Regions from separate parts of the Sorangium sp. So ce590 genome, predicted to be linked through region 1. Evidence: predicted binding sites of a transcription regulator. Region 1 holds the regulator's gene; each other region holds the start of a gene.
The links. The regulator HrcA, encoded in region 1, represses chaperone genes, less so after heat shock. The targets are predictions, from matches to a motif close to GNTAGCACTCNCCNNNGGNGAGTGCTANC.

Region 1 (3,270 bases):
CCTGCCGACGAAGTCGCGCTCGACGTCGAGCCACTCCTCCGCGAGCCCGTCGCCCACGCGCTCCTTGACGAACCGGTAGGGGTCGATGGCGAGCCCGCCCGGGTGCCTCGGGGCCAGCTTGCCCTCGGGCCACATCCTCGACGGAGGTCGCCAGGCCGAGAACATCAGCACCTCGACGATGTCGTGCACGCGCAGGATCCGGCTGAAGTCCGAGAGCGCGAGCGCGAGGCGGCAGTCGAAGACGTCGTTCGGGTTGTCCGCGCGCCGGTGGGTCGGCAGCGCCGTCCGGTAGAGGACCCCGCCGACCCCCTGCATCAGCCGCACCGGCGCGAGCACGCCCGGCGCGCGCGGCACCGGCTCGAACGCGATCTTCCGCCGCGCGAGCGCCGCGCGGCACTGCTCCGCGCTCAGGGCCGCGTAGCGCGCCGACGGGTGCTTCGCCCAGTCCTGATGGAACCGCACCTTCGGCTTGCCCTGCGCGCTCGGCGCGGCGGCGAGCGGGCCGAGCGCGAGGGCGAGCGCGGCGGCGGTGGCGGCGTGACGTACGGACGGCATCGTTGCGGGGTCGGCCTCGCGCGGGCAGGCGAAGCGCCCGCTGGAGGAGGCGGAAAGCTGGAGGCGCCCGCCGGTGAGCGGGGCGCCGCGGAATTGCGCGCGGCGGCGGCGCCCATCCTACCGCGCCATTTGACCGGGCCGTGCGATCGCCTCAAAATAGCTCGCATGCGCATCCGTGGGCCCGGCGCCCGCTCGCGCCTCTTGATGTATGGGAGCGAAGGCCCGGCCCGCACGGCTTCCCGGTCCGGGCGGTCCCTGGGCCAGGTAGCCACAGCAGCGCACGCATGCGCCGCCTGCAGTTGACATGGGAGATTTTTCCAATCGCGCTCGAAAGATCCTTTTCGCAGCGGTCACCGAGTTCATCGCGACAGGCGACCCCGTAGGCAGCAGGACGCTTGCGCGGAAGTACGGGCTCGATCTCTCGGCTGCCTCGATCCGCAACGTGCTCGCGGACCTCGAGGAGGCCGGCTACCTCCACCAGCCGCACACCTCTGCTGGGAGGATCCCGACCGACCGCGCGCTCCGGTTGTTCATCGACGCGCTCGTCGAGCTCCGGTCGCTCTCCCCCGAGCAGCAGGCCGAGCTCAGCGCCAGGTTCACCGAGATCTACACGGTGGCGAGCGATCCGCTCCGCGAGACGGGGCGTTACCTCTCGGAGCTGTCCGGCGCCGCGGCGGTCGTCGCTGCGCCGCGGGCGGAGATCCGCGCCCTCTCCCAGCTGCGCTTCATCCCGACGAAGCCCGGGCAGCTGCTCGCCGTGCTCGTCTTCGCCGACGGCTCGGTCGAGAACCGCTTCCTCTCGATCGGCGAGTCGATCAACGAAGGGGAGCTCAACCGGATCCACAACCTGCTCGCCGACGTCATCGAGGGGCGCACGCTGGGCGAGATCCGGGACCTCTTCGCCCGCCGCCTCGCCGATGAGCGCCTCCAGATCGACGCGCTGAGGCGCCGCGCCTTCGAGCTCGGCAGCAAGGCGACGGCCGACGTGACGCGGCGGAGCCAGGTCGTCATCGAGGGGCAGAACCGCCTGATCGATCTGCCCGAGTACGCCGACGTCGACCGGCTCAGGAAGCTGATGAGGGCGCTCGAGGAGCGCGAGGAGCTCGTCGATCTGCTCGACCGCACCCTCGCCGCCGGCGCGGGCGAGGTCACCGTCTTCGTGGGCAGCGAGGCGGGCGATCTCGGCGGCGGGCAGCTCAGCCTCGTCGCCGCGCCGTACATGGAGAACGGGCGCGTCGCAGGGACCGTGGGCGTGCTCGGCCCGACGCGGATGGACTACGCGAAGGTGATGCCGCTCGTCGACGCCACCGCCGCGGCCATGAGCGAGGCGCGCGGCAAGGTCAAGTAGCGCCCTTCCGGCGCGCCTCGCGGAGCCGCTCGAGCACCTCGTCGAAGTCGGGGGGCGGCGGCGCCTGGAACCGCATCGGCCGGTCGTCTGCAGGGTGATCGAAGCCGAGCTCGGCCGCGTGGAGCATCAGCCGCGGGGCGGGGATCCTCGGCCCGCGGTAGTCCCGCACGTAGACCGTCTCGCCGACGAGCGGGTGCCCGGCCTCGGCGAGGTGGATGCGGATCTGGTGCGTGCGCCCCGTCTCGAGGCGGCAGGCGACCAGCGTCACGCCCGCGGCGCCGGTCCCGTCCTGCGGCCCCGGGAGCGTCTCGATCGGCTCCACGTGTGTCACCGCGAGCTGCCCCTCGCGCCGTCCCCCCCTCGCCGAGCCGCGCAGCCCGTCGCCCCGATCCTCGATGAGGTAGCTGCGGTGGGTGCCGCGCGGGACGGCGCCGTGCGCGAGCGCCAGGTACTGCCGGTGCATCGAGCGGACGCGGAGCTGCTGCGCGAGGTGCTTCTTCGCGGCGAGCGTCCGCGCGAAGACGAGCACCCCGCTCGTCCCCTTGTCGAGGCGCTGCACCACGCCGAGCGGGGCCCGTCCGCGCAGACGGTCGCGCCGGGCCAGCACCTCCCGCACGAGCGCGTCGAGCGTCGAGGCCTGCTCCGCGGGGTCCTCGTCGCCGTAAGGGATGGTGCTCACCCCGGCGGGCTTGTTCACCACCACGACGCTCGCGTCCGCGTAGACAACGAGCTCGCTCTCGAGCTTGCGCCGCCGCACCGTCTCGGGCCGCGGCGCGTGCAGGCGGACCTCGATCGGCTCCCCGCGGAGCACCCGCCGCCGGGCGCTCGTCGCCACCGCGTTCCCGACCAGCACCTTGCCGGTCTCGATCAGCCGGCGCGCGTCGGACCACGAGACCGAGGCCAGCACCCGGACGGCCCCGTCGAGAGGCCTCCGATCCAGCTCTGCCGGCACCGTCCAGCGGCCATCCTGTGGGGGCCGGACCGGGGCGGTCGAGTCGGCGCCGAGCGGTTCGGCGTCCTGGATCTGGGGCGGCGGAGCGGGAGCGGCGGGTCGGAGCGGGCGCATGAGAGCTCGTTGAGGGCGCCTCGGCTCCGCCCACCGGCGTGGGGCCGGGCTCTACCGGCGCGGAAAACGCACATCCGCGGGGCTCGCGAGGCGAAAGACACCGCGAATGTTGACACATCGCGCGACCGGGGCCGAAGATATCGGAGCCGTCATCGCTTTCTCGCCATCTGAGAGGAGACCCGTTCGTGGCCAGCACCCTTCTCGCCGTAGACGACAGCGTGACCATGCGCAAAGTGCTCGAAATCACCTTTGCGGGTCAGGATTTCCGCGTCGTGACGGCGAGCAGCGCCGACGCTGCGCT
Region 2 (3,270 bases), 3.5 Mb from region 1:
CCATGCCGCCCATGCCGCCCATGCCGCCGGGGGCCCCGCCGGCCGCGGCCTTCTCCTTCTTGGGCTTGTCGGCGATGAGGGCCTCGGTCGTGAGCATCAGCCCCGCGACGCTGGCCGCGTTGGAGAGCGCGTGCCGCACGACCTTCGCCGGGTCGATGACGCCGCCGGCGAGCAGGTCCTCGTACGTGTCGGTCGCGGCGTTGTAGCCGAACGTGGGCGCGCCCGACCGGACCTTCTCGGCGACCACCGACCCGTCGACGCCAGCGTTCTGGGCGATCTGGCGGAGCGGCGCCTCGAGGGCGCGGCGCACGAGCCGCACGCCGACGTCGCGCTCGTCGTTGAACTTGAGCGCCTCCAGGGCAGAGGCCGCCCGGAGCAGGGCCACGCCGCCGCCGACCACGATGCCCTCCTCGACGGCCGCGCGGGTCGCGTGCAGCGCGTCCTCGACGCGCGCCTTCTTCTCCTTCATCTCCGTCTCGGTCGCCGCGCCGACCTTCACCACCGCGACGCCGCCGGCGAGCTTCGCGAGCCGCTCCTGGAGCTTCTCGCGATCGTAGTCGCTCGACGTGTCCGCGATCTGCTTGCGGATCGCCTCGATGCGGCCCTTGATCGCGGTCTTCTCGCCCTGGCCGTCGACGATGACGGTGTTGTCCTTGTCGATCTCGACCCGCTTGGCCGTCCCGAGGTCGCGCACCGTGGCGCTCTCGAGCTTCTGGCCGAGGTCCTCCATGAACGCGGTCGCGCCCGTGAGGATCGCGATGTCCTTCAGCATCTCCTTGCGGCGATCGCCGAAGCCGGGCGCCTTCACGGCGGCGACCTTGATCGTGCCGCGGAGCTTGTTCACGACGAGCGTGGCGAGCGCCTCGCCCTCGACGTCCTCGGAGAGGATGAGCAGCTCGCGCCCCTGCTTCACCACCTGCTCGAGGAGCGGCAGGAGGTCGGCCATGGACGAGATCTTCTTCTCGTGGACGAGGATGAGCGGGTTCGTGAGGATCGCCGTCATCTTCTCGGGATCGGTCACGAAGTAGGGCGAGAGGTAGCCGCGGTCGAACTGCATGCCGTCGACGGTCTCGAGCTCCGTCGTCATGCGCTTGTTCTCCTCGACCGTGATCACGCCCTCCTTGCCGACCTTCTCCATGGCGTCGGCGAGGATCTGGCCGATCTCCTTGTCGCCGTTCGCGCTGACGGTGGCGACCTGGGCGATCTGGTCCTTGTCCTTGGTCGGCTTGGCGACCTGCTGCACGGCCTCGATGACCTTCACGACGGCCGCGTCGATGCCGCGCTTCAGGTCCATCGGGCTGTGCCCGGCCTCGACGAGCTTGAGGCCCTCGCCGTAGATCGCCTGGGCCAGCACCGTCGCCGTCGTCGTGCCGTCGCCCGCCTTGTCGCTGGTCTTCGAGGCGACCTCGCGCACCATCTGGGCGCCCATGTTCTCGAGCTTCCCGGCGAGCTCGATCTCCTTCGCGACCGTGACGCCGTCCTTCGTGATGACCGGCGAGCCCCAGCTCTTCTCGATGACGACGTTCCGCCCCTTGGGCCCGAGGGTCACCTTGACCGCATCGGCGAGCGTGTTGACGCCCTTCAGGATCGCGGCACGGGCGCCGCGGCTATAAACGATCTGCTTCGCAGCCATCTCTCAATCCCCTCGCGGCCGCGCACGGCCGCATCTGCAACGCTTGCGTTCGGTTGCCCTGGATCCGGATCACTTCGCGGCGGAAGCGGCCTCGGTCACGGCGAGCACGTCGTCCTCGCGGAGGAGCACGTGCTCCTCGCCGTCGAGCTTCACCTCGGTGCCGCTGTACTTGCCAAACAGCACCTTGTCGCCGACCTTCACCTCGAGCGGCCGGACCTTGCCGTCCTTCAGGACCTTGCCGTTGCCCACCGCAACGACGCGCCCCTCGATCGGCTTCTCCTTCGCGGCGTCGGGGATGATGATGCCCCCCTTGGTCTTCGTCTCGCTCTCGACACGCTTGACGACAATCCGATCCTGCAGCGGCCTGATTTTCATGGTGGCTCCCTCGTCCTCGGCTGGTTGACTGACCATCGGCTCGCCGGAGGTCCCGTTCGCCCCCCCGCAGGGCCTTCCGCCCACACGACGAGAGCTAAGTGCCCAGGATCACAGTCGCTTGGCACTCTCCTAGGCCGGTGGCTAAACCGCGGCCGAAGGTAAATCAGTCGCCCGGCGCGTCAAGGGCGCGCGCCAGACAGTCGCGACTTTTCCGCGGGCGGCGCCCACACGCCGCAAAGCTGGAGACCCCGGATAGAGCGACCGGACCCCGCGCGATGTCGCGGGGCGCCGTCCGCCACCGTCGAGCCATGCAGCGGGAGGCGAGCCAGGTCAATGGCAAGAGGACGGTATAAGCGGAATTTGTTGGCAGCTCGGCCGCGGGTGCGATGCGCCGGCGGAGGGCGGCGCGATGGAGACGGGGGCGGCAGGGGCGGGGCGAACAGCGCGAAACACCGGGGATTTTCGGCCCGGGGACTTTTTCTTGGGCGGGCCCGATTTTGTTCGCTTGACATACCAGACGGCCCGAGTAGATTCCGCGGCCCGTGGCGCTGATGAACACGGCGCTGACCCCTTGGGGGATCGTCTAACGGCAGGACGCAAGATTCTGGCTCTTGCTATCAAGGTTCGAATCCTTGTCCCCCAGCCAGGTCGATCAGCTCTGCTATCGACCGTCTCGACAGAACAAGGTCCCATCGTCTAGCGGTTAGGACATCGGCCTCTCACGCCGGTAACGCGGGTTCGATTCCCGCTGGGATCGCTACTTTTTCGTCGTTTTTGCTTGCCAGCTTCTCGTTGGTCAGCCTGAGACGCGGCCCCCTCCGCGGGCCGCCGGGCCTTCTCCGAGGGGCCCACCGACGCGCCGAGGAACCCTTCGGCCCGGTGTGGGGCGAGGCCGCAGCGCGCGTTCATGCGCTTCGCGATCTCGTCGCCGGCCCGGACGAGCGCGTAGAACCACCGGATCCCGAAGCGATCGTGCCCCTCCTGGAGCGCCGCGGCCTGGAGCGGGGCCCCGAGCCCGCGGCCGCGATACTCCTCGCGGAGGCAGGTGCAGATCGGCATGCCCGTCCACGAGGGCGCCTCGCCCACATCGGAGATCCAGAGCGGCGGGGCGCCCAGCAGCCCGAGCTGCCCGAGCTGGGAGAGCGCCCGATGCCCGCCGTCCTCGGCGGCATCTGGCTGCGTCAGGACGCACAGGGTGGTGCAGCCGACCAGCGCGCCCCTGCCGTCGCGCAGCGCGAGGGTCAAGGAACGCCCCTCGCCGC
Region 3 (3,270 bases), 4.9 Mb from region 1:
GCGTGACGTTCTCGAGCTTGAGCCCGAGCTCCTCCGCGATCACCTGGCCGTCCGTGAGCACCGCGATGTCCTTGAGCATCTCCTTGCGGCGATCGCCGAAGCCGGGCGCCTTGACGGCGGCGCAGTGGAGCGTGCCGCGGAGCTTGTTGACGACGAGCGTCGCGAGCGCCTCGCCCTCGATGTCCTCCGCGATGATGAGGAGCTGCTTCTGGCTCTTGGCGATCGCCTCGAGCACCGGCAGGATATCCTTCATGTTGGAGATCTTCTTCTCCGAGATGAGGACATACGCGTCCTCCATCGTGCACTTCATGGCCTCGGGGTCGGTCACGAAGTAGGGCGAGAGGTAGCCGCGGTCGAACTGCATGCCCTCGACGACATCGAGCGTCGTCTCGAGGCTCTTCGCCTCCTCGACCGTGATCACGCCCTCCTTGCCGACCTTCTCCATCGCGTCCGCGAGGAGCTTGCCGATGGTGAGATCGCCGTTGGCGCTGATGGTGCCGACCTGCGCGATCTCCTTCGCGTCCTGGGTCGACTTGGCGGCGCCCTTGAGGTGCGCCACGATGGCCTCGACGGCCTTGTCGATCCCGCGCTTGATCTCCATCGGGTTGTGGCCCGCGGCGACGAGCTTGGAGCCCTCGCGGTAGATCGCCTGGGCGAGCACGGTCGCGGTGGTCGTCCCGTCGCCGGCGATGTCGCTGGTCTTCGAGGCGACCTCGCGCACCATCTGGGCGCCCATGTTCTCGAAGCGGTTCTCCAGCTCGATCTCCTTGGCGACGGTCACGCCGTCCTTGGTGATCGTGGGAGCGCCGAAGCTCCGCTCGATGACGACGTTCCGGCCCTTGGGACCGAGGGTGACCTTCACCGCGTCCGCGAGGGCGTTGACGCCCGCGAGGATCATGCTTCGGGCCGACTCGTTGTAGATGATTTCTTTGGCTGCCATGGTGCGAATCTCCTTGAAACGGTCTTGCCCGAATCAGCTCTCGATGATGCCGAGGATGTCTTCTTCACGGAGGATGAGGGCCTGCTCGCCGTCGATCTTGATCTCGTTCCCCGTGTACTTGCCGAAGAGGACGCGGTCGCCCTCCTTCACGTCGAGCTTGCGGACGGTGCCGTCCTCGAGCGTCTTCCCGTTGCCCACGGCGAGCACGATGGCCTCCATCGGCTTCTCCTTGGCGCTGTCCGGGATGAAGAGGCCCCCCTTGGTCTTCTCCTCTTCCTGCACGCGACGAACGATCACACGGTCCTGGAGCGGTCGGATTTTCATTCTGTTTTCTCCTGGCGTGACCCACCGGTCACGACCTGACGTCACTTCATCCCGTGCGTCGTGCATGGCGGCACGCTCGTGCCTCGGCTCCCGGGTCTCCCCGGGAACAGCTTCGGGCGCGCCTCTGCCGTCTGGCCGGATGCTGGCGTTGGCTTGGGGTTCTGGCACTCACGAGATGTGAGTGCTAGCAAGAACGTGGCACTATACTCGGCCGCCCCGGGTTGTCCATCGTTAAGACGCCGTCAGAGCCGTTCGTTCCTGAGGGCCTGAGGACCCGGCGGCCTGCTCGCCTGCTCGCGCCTTGACCCCGCTCAGTCGAGCGATGACGCTGCGTTGATGGAACCGGTCCAGTCCCAACCCGTGCGTCCGCGCGTGTCGTCGGCGCACCGCCGTGGTCGCGCAGCGCGCTGTCGTCTCGTCGCGTGGGCGCTGGCCCTCGCCGCCGCGGCGCCCGCGCCTCCCGCCGCCGCGGAGCCGCCGGCGGGAGGCGCGGCGGGCGCCTCGACCCCGCCGCCCGCGGCGCCCGCGCCCCCTGTCGCGCCGGCCGTGGCGGGTCTCCGGCCGGGGGCCACGTGGGAGGAGACCGCCGCTGTGCACGAGGCGCGCATCGCGGCGCTGGAGAGCCAGGCGCGCCGCGTCCACGAGATCGGCTCCGAGGACGAGCGGCGCGCCGCGCAGCGCCGGATCGAGCTGGAGCTCGCGGCGGCGCGGAGGGACTTCGACGACTTCGAGGAGCGAACGACGGAGTGGAACAGCCCTGTCATGATGGTCTCGGGGCTCGTCCTCGCGAGCCTCGGCGGCGCCGCCATCCTCGGCGGCGCGGTGCTGGTCTTCGCGAGCTACGACGACAGCAGCGCGGGGCGCAGCGAAGCGTCCAAGCTGGCGATCGCCACCGCGGCCGGCGGGGTGGCCGGCGCCGCCATCGGCCTGCCGCTCTACGTGATCGGCAAGAAGCGGGTGCGGCGCGACGCCGCGTCGAGCGCGCCTGTCGTCGCGCGGCTCCTCGTCGGTCCGGGCGCCGTCGCTGCGTCGCCCGGGGCTGGCCCCCTGAGCGCGGGGCTGCGCGTCGCGTTCTGAGCACGAGCGCCCCGTGTCTCCAGCTCAGCAGCGATATCCAGGTCTCGATGTCCGCGGCAAAAGGCCGCAAGCCAGCGCGATGCCGACGCGATGCCGACGCGATGCCAGCGCGCGAACTGCCCTCCTCCACAAAAATCGCTGGGCATGCTCCCGGCCGAGTGCTAGCGTTCCTCTCGACGCGTAGCCCGCGTCGACCATGCGCACTCCCGGCTGAAACCACCGCTCCGTCGCGCGGCCGTCAAGGTTGAGCGCCTGCTGCCCAGGGTGGCACGGCGTCCTTGTGTTGTCGCGTATGAGCCGCCACGACGGCGACCCGCGGAACCCCGCGCGAGCTCGCGTCGTGCGCTCATGATGACGGAGCGTGGCCGACGAGCGGACGAGCCCGAGGCGCTGGAGGTCGATCTCCAGGAGATCCGCGATCTCCTGGTGGTTGTCTCTCGCTCGCTGGCCGCGCGCTCGAAGCACCGAGCCGGACGGTTCGTGGCGCGACGGGCCGACTCGCCATCTCTCCTGACGTCGAGACGCTGAGGCATCTCGACAGGGAGCGCGCGGCGAGGCGGACCGTCCCGTCCCGACGAGAGGCGGAGGTGCGTCGAGAGAGCGCCTGTCGAGCGGCCATGGAGAGGCCCAGAGAGCCAGTGTCCGTCGCGGGTTCGGTCTGTCTGCAATCCGGGGTCGTACGATGAATGGAGGGTCTATGAGAGCCGGTTCTTCGAAGGTTTCGTTCAGCCTTGGTGCTCTTCCTGATGTGGTGATGACCGATCGAATGGAGGATTCTATGCAACGACGCGCGCACCTCCCCGTCTCCGACCTCGCGCTGGGCTCGGCCAAGACACCCGACCCGCGCCCGCCGCAGAGAGGGCAGCCCCCTGCGCCGAAGCCCGCGCACCGGGATCCTCGCCCGCCGCGCGCGCTCCCCAGCCAGGACC

Region 2: the regulator HrcA is predicted to act here: its motif matches at 2,126-2,154, upstream of groES (co-chaperone GroES).
Region 3: the regulator HrcA is predicted to act here: its motif matches at 1,425-1,453, upstream of groES (co-chaperone GroES).

Annotation. Positions count from the first base shown of each region.
Region 1 is NZ_CP150346.1:14,128-17,397, forward strand. It holds gene WMF28_RS00045 (hypothetical protein) at 1-555, opposite strand, end outside; gene hrcA (heat-inducible transcriptional repressor HrcA) at 860-1,903, shown strand; gene WMF28_RS00055 (RluA family pseudouridine synthase) at 1,896-2,969, opposite strand; gene WMF28_RS00060 (response regulator transcription factor) at 3,155-3,270, shown strand, end outside.
Region 2 is NZ_CP150346.1:3,548,924-3,552,193, reverse strand. It holds gene groL (chaperonin GroEL) at 1-1,633, opposite strand, end outside; gene groES (co-chaperone GroES) at 1,703-2,008, opposite strand; tRNA gene WMF28_RS13510 (tRNA-Gln) at 2,581-2,654, shown strand; tRNA gene WMF28_RS13505 (tRNA-Glu) at 2,694-2,765, shown strand; gene WMF28_RS13500 (hypothetical protein) at 3,204-3,270, shown strand, end outside.
Region 3 is NZ_CP150346.1:6,924,901-6,928,170, reverse strand. It holds gene groL (chaperonin GroEL) at 1-940, opposite strand, end outside; gene groES (co-chaperone GroES) at 974-1,264, opposite strand; gene WMF28_RS25785 (hypothetical protein) at 1,625-2,341, shown strand; gene WMF28_RS25780 (hypothetical protein) at 3,120-3,270, shown strand, end outside.